One region of the Paenibacillus sp. FSL H8-0317 genome, then DNA from elsewhere that is predicted to be linked to it. Evidence: a T-box and tRNA genes for the amino acid it is inferred to sense, from the RefSeq annotation. Region 1 holds a T-box; the other regions hold tRNA genes.
The links. A T-box is a leader RNA that pairs with one kind of tRNA and senses whether it is charged. The one in region 1 lies ahead of leuS (leucine--tRNA ligase), so its partner is inferred to be a tRNA-Leu.
Positions count from the first base shown of each region.

Region 2: it encodes a tRNA-Leu, which carries the amino acid that the T-box ahead of leuS (leucine--tRNA ligase) is inferred to sense. The anticodon was not compared.
Region 3: it encodes a tRNA-Leu, which carries the amino acid that the T-box ahead of leuS (leucine--tRNA ligase) is inferred to sense. The anticodon was not compared.
Region 4: it encodes a tRNA-Leu, which carries the amino acid that the T-box ahead of leuS (leucine--tRNA ligase) is inferred to sense. The anticodon was not compared.

Region 1 covers NZ_CP150294.1:5,151,334-5,154,810, forward strand. Annotated here, with positions in the region: gene leuS (leucine--tRNA ligase) at 1-1,292, opposite strand, end outside; T-box leader at 1,371-1,640, opposite strand; gene MHB43_RS23100 (phosphotransferase family protein) at 1,752-2,708, opposite strand; gene MHB43_RS23105 (class I SAM-dependent DNA methyltransferase) at 2,934-3,477, opposite strand, start outside.
Region 2 covers NZ_CP150294.1:1,623,067-1,626,543, forward strand. Annotated here, with positions in the region: gene MHB43_RS07295 (hypothetical protein) at 1-24, opposite strand, end outside; gene MHB43_RS07300 (hypothetical protein) at 52-255, opposite strand; gene MHB43_RS07305 (urease accessory protein UreF) at 522-1,223, opposite strand; tRNA gene MHB43_RS07310 (tRNA-Leu) at 1,667-1,749, shown strand; gene MHB43_RS07315 (glutathione peroxidase) at 1,900-2,379, opposite strand; cyclic di-AMP (ydaO/yuaA leader) riboswitch at 2,752-2,926, shown strand; gene MHB43_RS07320 (hypothetical protein) at 3,042-3,440, shown strand.
Region 3 covers NZ_CP150294.1:2,377,422-2,380,898, reverse strand. Annotated here, with positions in the region: gene MHB43_RS11280 (carbohydrate-binding protein) at 5-1,699, shown strand; tRNA gene MHB43_RS11275 (tRNA-Leu) at 1,845-1,929, opposite strand; gene pelA (pectate lyase) at 2,108-3,070, opposite strand.
Region 4 covers NZ_CP150294.1:2,290,344-2,293,820, reverse strand. Annotated here, with positions in the region: gene MHB43_RS10830 (sn-glycerol-1-phosphate dehydrogenase) at 1-750, opposite strand, end outside; gene MHB43_RS10825 (hypothetical protein) at 909-1,094, shown strand; tRNA gene MHB43_RS10820 (tRNA-Leu) at 1,200-1,283, opposite strand; gene MHB43_RS10815 (Gfo/Idh/MocA family protein) at 1,506-2,480, shown strand; gene MHB43_RS10810 (helix-turn-helix domain-containing protein) at 2,704-3,066, shown strand; gene MHB43_RS10805 (diguanylate cyclase) at 3,117-3,477, opposite strand, start outside.

The sequences.
Region 1 (3,477 bases):
CAGTAACGCTGACGGCTGAACAGCCAATCGCGCAGACGATAGGTTACTTTCCCTTGTCCTTTACCGTTCTCTTCCAGCCAAGCAATCATCTTGGCAACCGCTTCTTCATTATTCAGTCCATTTAAGAAATCGGAATTCACATGCGCGCCATCACCCGAATATGCCTCTTGTGTAACGTCTCCACCTTGAATAACTTCAATGATATCTAGACCGAACTGCTTCGCAAATTCCCAGTCACGTGCATCATGACCCGGAACTGCCATAACCGCACCTGTACCGTAACCTGCAAGAACGTAATCAGCAATCCAGATCGGCAGTTTTGCACCATTAACAGGGTTGATTGCATAAGCGCCAGTGAATACACCTGTTTTGTCTTTGGCCAAATCTGTACGTTCCAGATCACTCTTACGAGAAGCCTGCTCCTGATAAGCCTGAATCGCTTCACGTTGGTCATCGGTTGTAATTGCTTCTACCAATTCATGTTCTGGAGCAAGTACTGCAAAGCTCGCACCGAACAATGTGTCCGCACGGGTAGTGAACACCTTGATGACTTCCTCGCGACCCTCAATGGCAAATACAACTTCTGCACCTGTCGATTTACCGATCCAGTTGCGCTGCATATCCTTGATGCTTTCAGACCAGTCCAGCTCTTCCAGGTCTTCCAACAGACGCTCTGCATACTCGGTAATTCTCAGGACCCACTGACGCATCGGTTTACGTACAACCGGGTGTCCACCACGTTCACTCTTGCCATCAATAACCTCTTCATTAGCCAGTACCGTTCCAAGTGCTTCACACCAGTTAACTGCTACTTCATCCACATAAGCGAGGCCTTTATTATACAGTTGGATAAAGATCCATTGCGTCCATTTATAGTATTCAGGGTCCGTTGTGCTGATCTCACGATCCCAGTCATAGGAGAAACCAAGCGATTTGATCTGGCGACGGAAATTGTCAATATTACGGAATGTAATATCTCGTGGATGTTCACCTGTATCCAGTGCATGCTGCTCAGCAGGCAGACCGAAAGCATCCCAACCCATTGGGTGTAATACATTGTAACCGCGCATACGTTTGTAGCGGGAAACGATATCCGTTGCCGTATATCCTTCCGGGTGACCTACGTGCAGACCTGAACCGGATGGATAAGGGAACATATCCAGTGCATAAAATTTCGGTTTAGCAGGGTCCTCACCCGTTTTAAACGTTTTATTTGCATCCCAGTATTGCTGCCAACTTTTTTCCATGACTTGTGGCTGATAGCCGTGTTTCGGCTGGTTATTTTCACTCATCTATTGTTCCTCCTTCAGGTTATTCGCGTTAGCTTTAATTGCAACAAAAAAACCTCAGCATCCCGTAGCGTTTGCAGCGCTAGGGACGAGAGGTTGAATTCCCGTGGTACCACCCTAGTTAGCGGACGAACGTGCTTCGTCATCCACTCCCTTTGGACCTGTAACGGCGGTTAACCGATGCGGATTTCCATTCCTGAACCCAAGTTTTATACAAGCAGGTTAAACAGAATGGTGTAATCACCGCATTTCTCCAAGGCGAGTTCGCAAATCACTGTCAACCGGCTTGCACCAACCGCCGGCTCTCTGTTATGTACAGGAATTACTACTGATCCTTATCATCGAAATATGTATACAATATCGGGACCATTATACAAAAAAGCAAGCCCAAAGTCAATATTACACGTTATAATCGCCATCTTGAAGTTTATGGTTCGTACCGTTCATAACACTCGTTGCTGTTCAGGATATCCGAAAACGCTCAATGCCTTCCTCCAGATTATGAATGGTCCAATTCACATGTTCCTGATTATCATATTGACGATAAGCGCACTCAATGCGCAGCACCAGATCAAAGTACAAGTCATAGAGACTTCTTCTTTTCAATTCACTTTCAGTGGTAATCGCATGCCCATATCCCTTCACGAATCCGGGAGTATAGTTAAAATGACTAAAGTAATGCTCCATCAGAGGATCTGCCCACAGAGAACGTTCAAAATCAATAATCGCTGTGATGCGACTTTTGTCTACCAGAACATTGCCATCCCACAGATCCCAACTGACAAGCACAGGTTCTTTGACATCGTCCAGCACATCCGATTTTTCTTCAATCAAACGTCTCAATTCAGGGTAATCGATCGAAAATGTGATTTCAGCTTCTTCCCCGTCGGTAAGAATATCATCCATCAGATTCATAAATGCTTCTTTCCATGTGGAATATCGCTGTTTTTCCTCCGAGAAATATCCAAACTTCTCGCCTCTGATCTCATTAATCCGACGATTGTACCAACCGAGCTGGTGTTCAATGGCCTCCTGCTCTTCCGCAGAATATTGATCCTTGACCTGATTATAGGGTGTTCCAGACATGTACTCCATGATAAAATAATGCGCTGAAGCCATAGTTAACGAATCATCATAGGCCAACACTTGCGGTACAGGAACATCCTGTAGCTCCGTGATGAGGCGCAGTGCCTCAACTTCGGCAATCATGAGATCCTGCTCACAGCGCATCAGATTTGTCGAAGCCGACGGTGCAATTTTCAGTACCACTCGCTGTGCGTCACTCAGTGTGATGAGATATGCATGATTGGCCCAGCCATCCACCATTTCCTTGTAGTCCTCTATACTTGCAGAGAAATGCTGCTCTATTATGGCATTCAACTGTTCTGACGTAAGTCTTGTTTTATATGTACTTTCCATTTCTACACCTCACATTGACATTTGATTTATTTCCTCAGAAAACGCTTTCTATCCGACTATTATCGCCTCCTTTACTTTAACTGGCAATACTTTTTGTCACGTCGTTATGTCTTTTCTTGCATTCCTTTACCCTATTTAATACTATTGCTATTCATTCTCCATGGAAAATCAAACAAAAAACTGCCCTTATGCACCATACATAAGGACAGTTCTCATTATTGGCTCTTACTTCACCGCCACGTAGAACAAGCGCTGAGCGCTGTCTCCGGCCTCTTTCCATTCAAAATCCGCATATACCTTCACGTCTCTAAAACCTGCCTTGGACAACTCCAGCTTCATCCAGTCCGGATTATATGCACGCTGGACATGAACTTCTTCAAACCGCTGATACATATCCTTGCTACCGTCATCCACACGCGAAAAAATACTAAGATGATGTTCAATCTCACAGCGATCCTGGTCCAGATCACAAGTCCAGATATAAGATACGGAGCGCTCATCCAGTACAAAAGGCTGCTCCTCATCATAACGAATAAGGGTATTGGGATGATGCACATCAAACAGGAACGTTCCACCAGGCTTCAGCATCTCATATGTCCGCTGGAATGTTCGAATGACATCTTCTTGTTCAAGCAAATAATTGACACAATCACAGAAAGATATCACCGAATCCACAGGTTCCGGAACTCGCCATTCCCGCATATCCTGCTGCACCCAACGGACACTGCCCTCGCGATACAAGCGATGACCCTGAGGTGTAGCCTCCATC
Region 2 (3,477 bases), 3.5 Mb from region 1:
CAGATCGGATGTAACATGTCTCATGGATGAGACCCTCCTTTGGCAGAAATCTTATCTCAGTTCATCTGGAATATCCAAAATATCAGCGACCAGGTGCCTGAATCGGGTTGCTTTGCGTGTGCCGTGAATGAGATTGGATAAACGATAGGGTGGGATGCCATGCTGTTCGCAAAAAGTCTTCTGGTCCACTTGAAGTTCGGTTAGCCGTCGTTTGATGGCCCATCCGAACGGAGTAACTGGTTTTTTCTTGTTCAAAAGGGTTCACCCCTGGTTAGAATGTAGTATTCAGCCGCCCTTTCTTCATGTAGAATATATAGAAATGCGAGCTGTATGTTTCATTATATACGTAAATTCGTCATCTAACAATTAAAAAAGACGGAAAAAAGTGTATTTTGTGATGATAAATGGCGTAAATACGTAAATAAAACAAATAAAATGACAAAAAACACGTCGGCAAGGAGGTTGCCGCGTGTTTTTTAGTTTGTCTGAATGAAGGGGAGCAGGTATGAGGAGGAAGAGGATTAGGCCCTGTAGGCATGAAGTCCAGCTCCAAGCATATGGAAACTGGGGAAAAACGATTTCATGGACATCGAGGTTGGCTGTGCCAGTCCATCCGCAGCCGAGGCGCTGACGGTCTTCCATTCATTCTCCAGATCTGTGGCCAGGCGGACCATCAGATCCTTGGTTGTATCATTGTTCAGGGGGATGACTTTGGAGGCTTCGGTTATGCAGGCATTCATGGCTGAATGCAGGTAACCAAGGACCGCCTCCTCGACCGGGATATCGAGGTGGTGGTTAATCCAGGCGTGAACAGTGGAGAGGCAGCCAACCGAATCGTATTTGGCAAAGATCTGTTCGAGCTGGCTGAATTCAATCCAGGGGTGCAGAGCGCGTGCGAGTCTGATCAATCGTTTACCCATCGCGGCAGCTTGTTCTCTGAGATCTCCAGGGGTTCGCTGAACATGGACGAGCTTGTCGATCAGAGCTATCCGCCATGTATCCTTGTGATCTGCTGCGGTATAGATGCCTTTAATGGCCATACCTTCAAGACGAACAATGCTGGGATGCAACTGACAACGCATGAATGATTCGAGATCTTCAGCATTACGAATGGTACCCTCCCTGATATGGATATCCATGCCGAAGGAATGGGTGAACCCTCCAACCTGAATAGAGGAATCAAGCAGTTTGACATAATCGAGCAGCTTATTCCCACGGTTCACAATCATTCGCCTCCTGTGTTCGTTAAATGTCACTTAAAGTGACATTTACATTCCTTTTTGTTTGCTTTGTGTTTAAAAATCCGAATTATATGATAGTTATCATCCCATAAATGTCCGCTTTTTGTCAATAGAATCCGTGAAAATTAATGAATTAAATCTGGGATTTAATATTGTGTTATTTTATATAACTTGTTGTGTTATTTATATGGTGAAGTGCAGGGTGGACTATATATAAGGAAGGACTATATATAAATGAATCAATAAGATCAGCTCAAGCCGGAAAAGAGGGGATCAAATCTAATGATATGCAGTTCATGGGTAAAGATGACGAGATTATGCGATTTTTGATGAAATTGCCTAGCTGAAAAAGTAGTATTAAAAAATACTTTACTTTTGGTTCTGGACCCGGTATAATCAATTCTGTTGCCGATTATTTACGACATGCGGTCGTGGTGGAATGGCAGACACGCTATCTTGAGGGGGTAGTGGGCGTATGCCCGTGGAGGTTCGAGTCCTCTCGACCGCATCATATGAACGATTAAAAAGAAGCTTTCCATTAATGGAAGGCTTCTTTTTTTTGTCTTTTTGAACAGTTTGACATCAGAGTTGAGAAAAAAAAGGCCATCCATTACCGGGGCAATGGTGCTCTACCTTCCGGCTACGGGTGGCCAATGTATTATTTTTGCAGCAAGTTCTTGATATCTTCTTCAATCTTGTCCGGTGTTGTTTTGGGAGCATAACGTTTGATTACCTGTCCGTTCTGATCCACAAGGAATTTGGTGAAATTCCATTTAATTGCTTTGGAGCCGAGCAGGCCAGGAGCTTCTGTGCTAAGGTGTTGGAAAAGAGGGTGAGCGCTTGAGCCGTTCACATCAATTTTCTCAAACATGGGGAAACTCACGCCATAATTCATCTGACAGAACTCGGCAATATCGTCGGAAGATCCTTTTTCCTGTGCAAACTGGTTGCTTGGGAAACCAAGCACTTCAAATGGAGCATCTTGAAACTTGTCTTGCAGTTCTTGCAGACCTTTGAATTGAGGGGTAAGGCCGCATGAGCTTGCCGTATTCACAATCAGTAACACTTTGTCACGGTAGTCGGACATTTCAACTTCTTGACCGCGAAGTGTATTCACTTTGTAATCGTAGACTGTCATCTAAATCGCCTCCATTTATTTACTCTTATATCTTCTATTATATTGGTTACAATTAAATATTGCAAAACTAATGTGGTGTTAAAAGAATCAAAACAGGCAAGTTGTGCAGAATACGTGAATGAATTGGGAAGTGATTTACGCCAGAGTGAGAATTAGATAGCCTTGAAGAGATAGATGGAGTATAACTTTGTTGTAAGCGTTATTACGGATGGGAATTGGCAAAAATCTGCCGATTCGGTGATCTGGGCGGACTTTACACCGACATGGCGCGGGTGTATGATTCATAACGTAATTTCAATTTAAACTAAATTGTACCTGAAAAACGAAACAAACGATAATATCGCTCGATCTTATCCTTAAGATATACGAACGATGTTTTAATCGCTGAGTTTCCATTCATTGATGAATGGGAAACGGGGGAACCAACAGAATGCGCTGTCCAGGACAGTGGCATTCATGGGGTGAATTTTCCGGTGACAGCCGGAAATAGGGCGACTCTCGCGCCCGAATCCGTCAGCTAACCTCGTAAGCGTTAAAGGGAGAGGCAACAAGCCGTACGCTGGTTCATGGTGTTTTCGCCATGGATTATTTAAGAAGCGTTCGGGAGGCCTTGGTCCCCCACGCTTCTTTTTTGTTGTCTTTTCACGCCAAGGGAGGAACGAATGATGGATACTGAGATGATCTTAGTGACTGCTCCAAATGAAGCAGGACGCAAATTTATTAAATTGCTGATGTACAAAAAAATGCCGTTTGCCGTTCTAACCAACAGTGCAGGGGAAGAGCGCAGACTCCGTAGAATCGGAGTAGAACATGTCATTCGCATGAACACGGCTGCAGCTCAAAAATGGTTTTTGCCGCAGGGCAGCGTAGGCAACGTGTTTATTTTCGAGAACAGCCTGAATCTGACCTGTCGTTATTTACAGATCTGCCGTTCATGGACATCGAAATCCCTGTGCGTTATTACGGAGCAGAGTCATCCTAAGGGCATCTATCGGGGCATGGGCGCAGACCGGATCGTATATTCGCTCAATGGGGAAGTTGGCTTTCTCCTCAATGGTTAATGCCATCGCTTGTGATTGCTCAGGTGTAAGGTGCCTG
Region 3 (3,477 bases), 2.8 Mb from region 1:
GAGGATGAAAGTAGTGAAATTCAAACTAAAAAAGACGATTAATGTTCTTTTGGCCTGTTTAACAGCTCTGCCTTTGATGTTAACCCCGACAAATGTGTCAGCAGCCAGCGATGCCAACATTAATTTGTCCTCGGAAAAACAGCTAATCAAGGGCTTTGGAGGCATTAACCTTCCTGCCTGGATTGGTGATCTGACTCCCGCTCAACGTGAAACTGCTTTTGGTAATGATCAGAATCAGTTAGGCTTCTCCATTCTCAGGATTTACGTCGATCCAGATTCTAATAACTGGTACCGTGAAGTTGCCACAGCCAAACGGGCTATCGAAAAGGGTGCTATCGTATTTGCATCCCCATGGAATCCTCCAAGCAGCATGGTTGAAACGTTCAACCACAATGGAGACACAAATGCCAAACGCCTGAAATACGACAAATATGCCGCCTATGCGCAACATCTGAACGACTTTGTAACCTACATGAAAAATAACGGCGTAGATTTATATTCCATTTCTGTGCAAAATGAACCGGATTATGCTCATGACTGGACCTGGTGGACTCCACAAGAGATCCTTCGATTCATGAAAGAAAATGCCGGGTCCATTCAAGGTACCAAAGTCATGGCGCCTGAATCCTTCCAGTACTTAAAGAACATATCAGACCCAATCCTGAATGATCCGCAGGCGCTTGCCAACATGGACATTCTGGGAGCGCATACGTATGGAACACAGATTTCGAATTTTGCCTACCCTCTCTTTAAGCAAAAAGGAGCCGGTAAAGAACTGTGGATGACTGAGGTGTATGTTCCGAACAGTGATAACAACTCAGCAGACCGCTGGCCTGAAGCATTAGACGTTTCCTATCACATGCACAATGCCATGGTAGAAGGTGATTTCCAGGCCTATGTGTGGTGGTACATCCGCAGACAGTATGGTCCGATGAAAGAGGACGGTACCATAAGCAAACGCGGGTATAATATGGCTCATTTCTCTAAATTCGTTCGTCCAGGCTACCTGCGAGTCGATGCAACGAAAAATCCGGATACGAACACATTTGTCTCAGCCTATAAAGGTGATAACAAAGTCGTCGTTGTGGCAATTAACCGTGGAACTTCAGCCACAAGCCAAAAATTCGTTCTGCAGAATGGTAATGCCTCCACTGTGTCCTCATGGATTACAGACAGCGGTCGAAACTTGGCAAGCGGAACCCCGCTTACTGTATCCAATGGAGCCTTCACGGCACAGCTCCCACCTCAGAGCGTAACAACGTTTGTTGCCAACGTTACTGGCGGTAATAGCGGCGGGAATACAGGCAGTGGCACTACGTATGAAGCAGAGACCGGAACCTCACTTACGGAAGCTGCCATTGAAACAATCTACCCCGGTTACACTGGCTCCGGGTATGTTAACTTCAATGCGATGACTGGTTCGGCCATTCAATGGAACGGCATTAATAACACTACAACAAGTACCAAAAACGTAAAGTTTCGTTATGCGCTGGAAAGCGGCACTCGGAACCTCGACATTTTTGTGAACGGAACCAAAGTCATCAGCAACGAGCCCTTTCCAGCTACGGGAAGCTGGTCCACTTGGGTTGAAAAAACAATACAGGTCCCCATGAACACGGGGACCAATACATTGAAAGTGGTTACCACTGGATCGGAAGGACCGAATATTGATAGCGTTAATGTTACCGCAGCACAATAAACGTTCCGTATGGCTGATGGAAGACATTTGCTGAACGTGCAGCTAAGCACTAACCTCTTGGATACTCGAGTCTAAAGTTAGTGTTATATCAAAAAATGCAAAAAAATACTCCTTAAGCGTTAGCTTAAGGAGTATTTTTATTAGATGCGGTCGAGAGGACTCGAACCTCCACGGGGGGTTAGCCCACACGGACCTGAACCGTGCGCGTCTGCCAATTCCGCCACGACCGCATATTGTATCTCCGTGATCAATATCGGCGACAAGAAATAATATATCATGTGGAATCTATCATGTCAACAATGAAAATAATTACAATAAAGCCCGAATCGAAACAGACGTCCATTTCGATTCGGGCTTTACCTTTAACTGCTAATAGTTTGGTTCATTATAACGGAAACATAATACAAATTACAGCTTGGAAGGCCAGTTACCGTACCAAGCATAACCGCCTCTTCTTTCTTTATCAATATCACTTAGTTTGTATTTAACGACCCCGTCACGACCAATAAAGATCGGTTTATCCGTTCCCACTTCGTAGAAACGAGCCCAGATCGGTGCAGCTTTGGAATCAGCGATAATTTTGCTGTCTCCGTTTGCTCTTTCATACTTGTAACCCGTAATCTTCACTTTGTTAAACCATGCTTCAGCTCCCTTAATGGATGCCGTAATTTTAGCGGTAGCAGGTCTGGTTTTCAGGAATTTAACAATCGTTACACTCTCTCCAGCCGTCAGTGATGGTACTTCATAGATTCTTGCGCTTGCCGGTTTAAGAGAACTGGAATCATGTTGTTGTCCCCATGCTGTCAGCTTACCGCCTGAAACAACCTGTGTATTCAGAATTGCATCTACACCTTTGGCAACTGAGTTTTTACTGCGGTTAGCAAGAGTGCTGTCGATAAACGAGAAATCACCTTTACGTGTCGCTACTTCATCCAACATGATCATTACATTAATCATGGCATCATCATTGTAAGTGATGTGCTTGTGATATCCGGAGCTTTGGTAAACTTGTGGCCATCCGCCGTTTGAATACTGCATGTTGATCAAAAAGTTAATTCCTTTGATTGCAGCTGTGGAGTAACGCGGATCATTCGTCTTTTTAAATTCCTTCGCCAATCTTCTAATTTCTGAGTATGTAGCCTTGTTGTCGATCGTGGACTTCGCCCACTCTCCACTTGTCTGTTTATAATCTTTTCTCCAACCTCCATCCGGCAGCTGGTTCTTCAAAATATCAGAAATACTCGCTGTAGTACCCGATGCATCCGCAGCAGATACCGTCCCTACAGGGAGAACTGCCATTCCAACTGCCGAGAACACCATCGTGCATGCCAGGACAAAAGTAATTATTTTCTTCGCTTTCAAATGTAACACTCTCCTATGTTCGTTTTTATAAATCTTCCACTTTTACTTACCTATGATACGCGTCCCCAAACCTCCTTTATTTGTATTTATCACATAATAAAATCAATTTTAATCCAATATGTGGATTGGATAATCAGATAATATGCAAAAAATCGATTTTTGTCAATATATGCAACTTAATGAATATAATCTCTCTAATTCTACATAACGGGATAGTTCTTTTAACTCATGACAAACCTATTTATTTATCCAAATTCGTCTTAAACGAATCAATAATGACGTTTTTGTCATGAATGATACCCAAACTTGATCCCTTCTTTCATATAAAAACCTTAATTCCGCTAACATTGAGGTATTACGAAGGGTTTTAAATAGGTTTGACAATTACGCATTTATGCAATATAGTTTCAAATAGT
Region 4 (3,477 bases), 2.9 Mb from region 1:
GTCCATTAATACAGCTACTCCCTCTGCTCGCCCCTCCGAAATAGCTTGTACATGATCTACGCAGGTCTTCAGCGCTTCTTCTGTCATCCGATAAGCAACTGGACAGAACGGTTCTCCGCCCAGTTCACGAGAAACAATCCAGTCTGCAAGTGAAGTATATTTACCAAGCATATCTCCGAATCCGGCAGCTGTCATCACTTGGGGGGCTTGCTCCAGAATATCCAGATCGGCAAAGATAGCCTCAGGCGGAACAGCCTGAAATGTTTGTTTGATGCCGCTTACAATTAAGGGTGCACCCGCAGAGGTAAACCCATCCACTGAAGCCGCTGTCGGTATCGACAGAAAGGGCTTGTTCATTTTGGAACAAACAAATCTCACCAGATCATGAATGGTACCTGAACCCACCGCAATTACAGCCTGACTTTCGAGTCTCACACCCAACATGACCTGTACAATAGCTGCTTCATCCGCAATGATATCACCCGTACGATTCTCCGGTATAGAGATCTCATCCACATGCATTCCAGCTTCGCGAATACTACTCAGCACATCAGATCCAGCGGCCCGAAACGTATGTCGATCATAAACAACTGTCACCTGACGATATCCTTGCTCAGACAAATAACCCGGTAACCTCTGAATGGCCCCAGGTTCCAGATGAATCAGCATATCCACCATCCGGTGTTGATGACCGCAAGCACACTGCTGTGCTTCCTCATTCCATGCTGCAATTCGTTCGTTCATATTCATTCGCTCTTACCCTCCCATATGAGATATCATGCATAATTAACGGGTTAAAACCACAAGATAAAAAAGGAAATAAAATGTGATGATTTTCCTGATCACACTTTACTGCCTGTACCCAATATTTGCAAATCCATATCTCACATTTCCAAGTAGGTGAAGCAATGAAATTAACGAAAGAATTAGGAATTTCGCTCGGATTTCTCGCCGGAACCACTTTTGGCAGCGGTATCGCTTTTTTGTTTCGTCTCCAGTCGGTTGAAGTGGTTGCCAGTGTTACGCTATTTGGTATTGCAGGAGCCATTGCCGGGGTCATCACGGCAGTCATTCTGCGCCAGCGGCAACATTAGCATTGGCATGCTGGTAGCAAAATGTAGGCTTCACACGAATGATCCACAAAATAAAAAAAGGTTCGTGAATTGCCCTAGAGCAACTCACGAACCTTTTTTGTTAGATGCGGTCGAGAGGACTCGAACCTCCACGGGGGTTAGCCCACACGGACCTGAACCGTGCGCGTCTGCCAATTCCGCCACGACCGCATAATATGTATCTCCTAATCCATCGATGAAAAGCGTTCCGGTGAAGCAATTCCTTGTTTTACCGTAATTCAGAGTATACATGCTCCAAAATAAAAATGCAACTTCTTTTTTATACATTCAAAAAAAGGACATATGTCCTTTTTTCTCAACTTCAAATACCCTATCGTAGCAATAAAACAAATATTCAACCATACGAATGCAAAAATGAAGGAGAGATCCACCTTGAAAACAACCCATCTGTGCTTTATCGGTGCCGGGTTTCATGCATCCACGAATATTTACACTTCTGTTGTTGAAGCCGGAGCGCGGATCCAGGCCATTGCCACACGGAGTATGCAACGCTCTGAAGCAGCTCTGCTGCGATTTGGCAGCAACGGAAAAGCGTATGACAATGCTCAGCTTATGTTGCAGCAGGAAATCTGTGACGGAGTCGTTGTGGTCGCCCAGCCTGTAGATCAGACCGCTCTTGTCCTTGAATGTATTCGGGCTGGTAAGAATGTATACGTGGATAAGCCACTCGGATGGAATGCAGCAGAAGCTGCTCAGCAGGCTGAAGTCGTTGTCATGGTCGGTTTTATGAAACGTTATGCCCCCGTATACATAAAGCTGAAGGAGCTCATTGATAGTGGTTCGCTAGGTAAGGTACGTTCATTCCAGATGAAATTCGCTGTAGACAGTACTCCATTTTGCAAGGATGAGGAACAGTTCATGAAGCTCGCTGCCATTCATATGGTCGATCTGATGCGTTACTTATTCGGGGAAGTAATACGGGTTACAGGCACAACTGTGAAGGATGGGGAACACATTAATCAAAGCATTTCCCTTGTATTTGAGAATAACGTCGTAGGCAGCGCTTATTTTACCGGCATGAGTGCTTGGTCACGGGAGAGTGAAAGTGTACTCGTCACCTTCGACAACGGATTTGCGTCAGTTGAAGAGATCAACACACTTACTGTTCATCAATCCCGAAGCTCGACCAACCTTCCCTGGAAATCTCTCGAAGAGCAAGATACCGTATATACACCTTCCGGATCTCCCATGTCAGGAGCTTATCGCGACCTTTATCTACGCGGGTTTGTTGGTGAAATGGTGCACTTTATCGCGTGTTGCCAGAATCAGACTGTCCCACATTCCAGCGCCAAGGATAATATTGCAACGATGGCTCTATGTGACACCATTCTAGCGTCACTGAAGTAGCGGATATACGCTCATCATCATATTTTATACATCCAGAGAGGAGCCTGAAACCGGGGCTCTTTTTTATCTTATAGACATCATCGCATCTGCCTTCGCCTAGAATTAGGGTTTATAATCTGAATTATAAGTGATATGCTCTTTCATGTACCATACGTACTTTATATAATGTAACCACCCAAATAGATACTATAGAAAATCACCGTAAAGTGGAGGTGTACTTATAATGAAAAAGGACGCAACCAAGCTATGTCCCGCGCCATACGGCTGTTCCGTAGAAGTTACCCTTAGTGTGATCGGAGGCAAGTGGAAAGGTGCCATTTTGTATCATTTATTCTCCGGTCCTTTGAGATTTAACGAGATCCGAAAATTGTTTCCTGACATCACCCAGCGTATGCTCACCCTGCAACTTCGAGAGTTGGAAGGCAGCGGAATTGTTCATCGTGAAATATATCCCCAGATCCCACCTAAAGTGGAGTATTCCCTCACACCATTTGGTGAGACGTTACGGCCGATTATCTTCAGCATGCGAGATTGGGGAGAAACGTATACAAATGAGGTTCTGGCCAGATCCTCACAAGAGGTATAATACACAAAAGAAGCTGTCCCTTATTCTTAGGGGACAGCTTCTTTGCTTGCTTATTTAATAACCGTCTGAATCGTAACTGTTCGGTTACGTCCCTCTTCCTTCGCTTGATACAATGCATTATCCGCCAAGTGAAACAGTTCTGTGGATGTTGTGGAGTGCTTCGGATATTCAGCAATTCCAGCCGAGATGGTGACGGAACGATCTATAGGCAATACGCTTTCTTCGACCGTTATTCGGATACGTTCAGCAATCTCAAAAGCCACGTTAGACTCGGAATTTCTTAACAAGACTACAAATTCCTCTCCACCAAACCGGGCACAGACATCTTCTGGTCGAACAGACAATTGAATGATATTGGCAATGTGTTTCAATACTTCATCCCCAGCATGATGCCCGAATGTATCATTAATG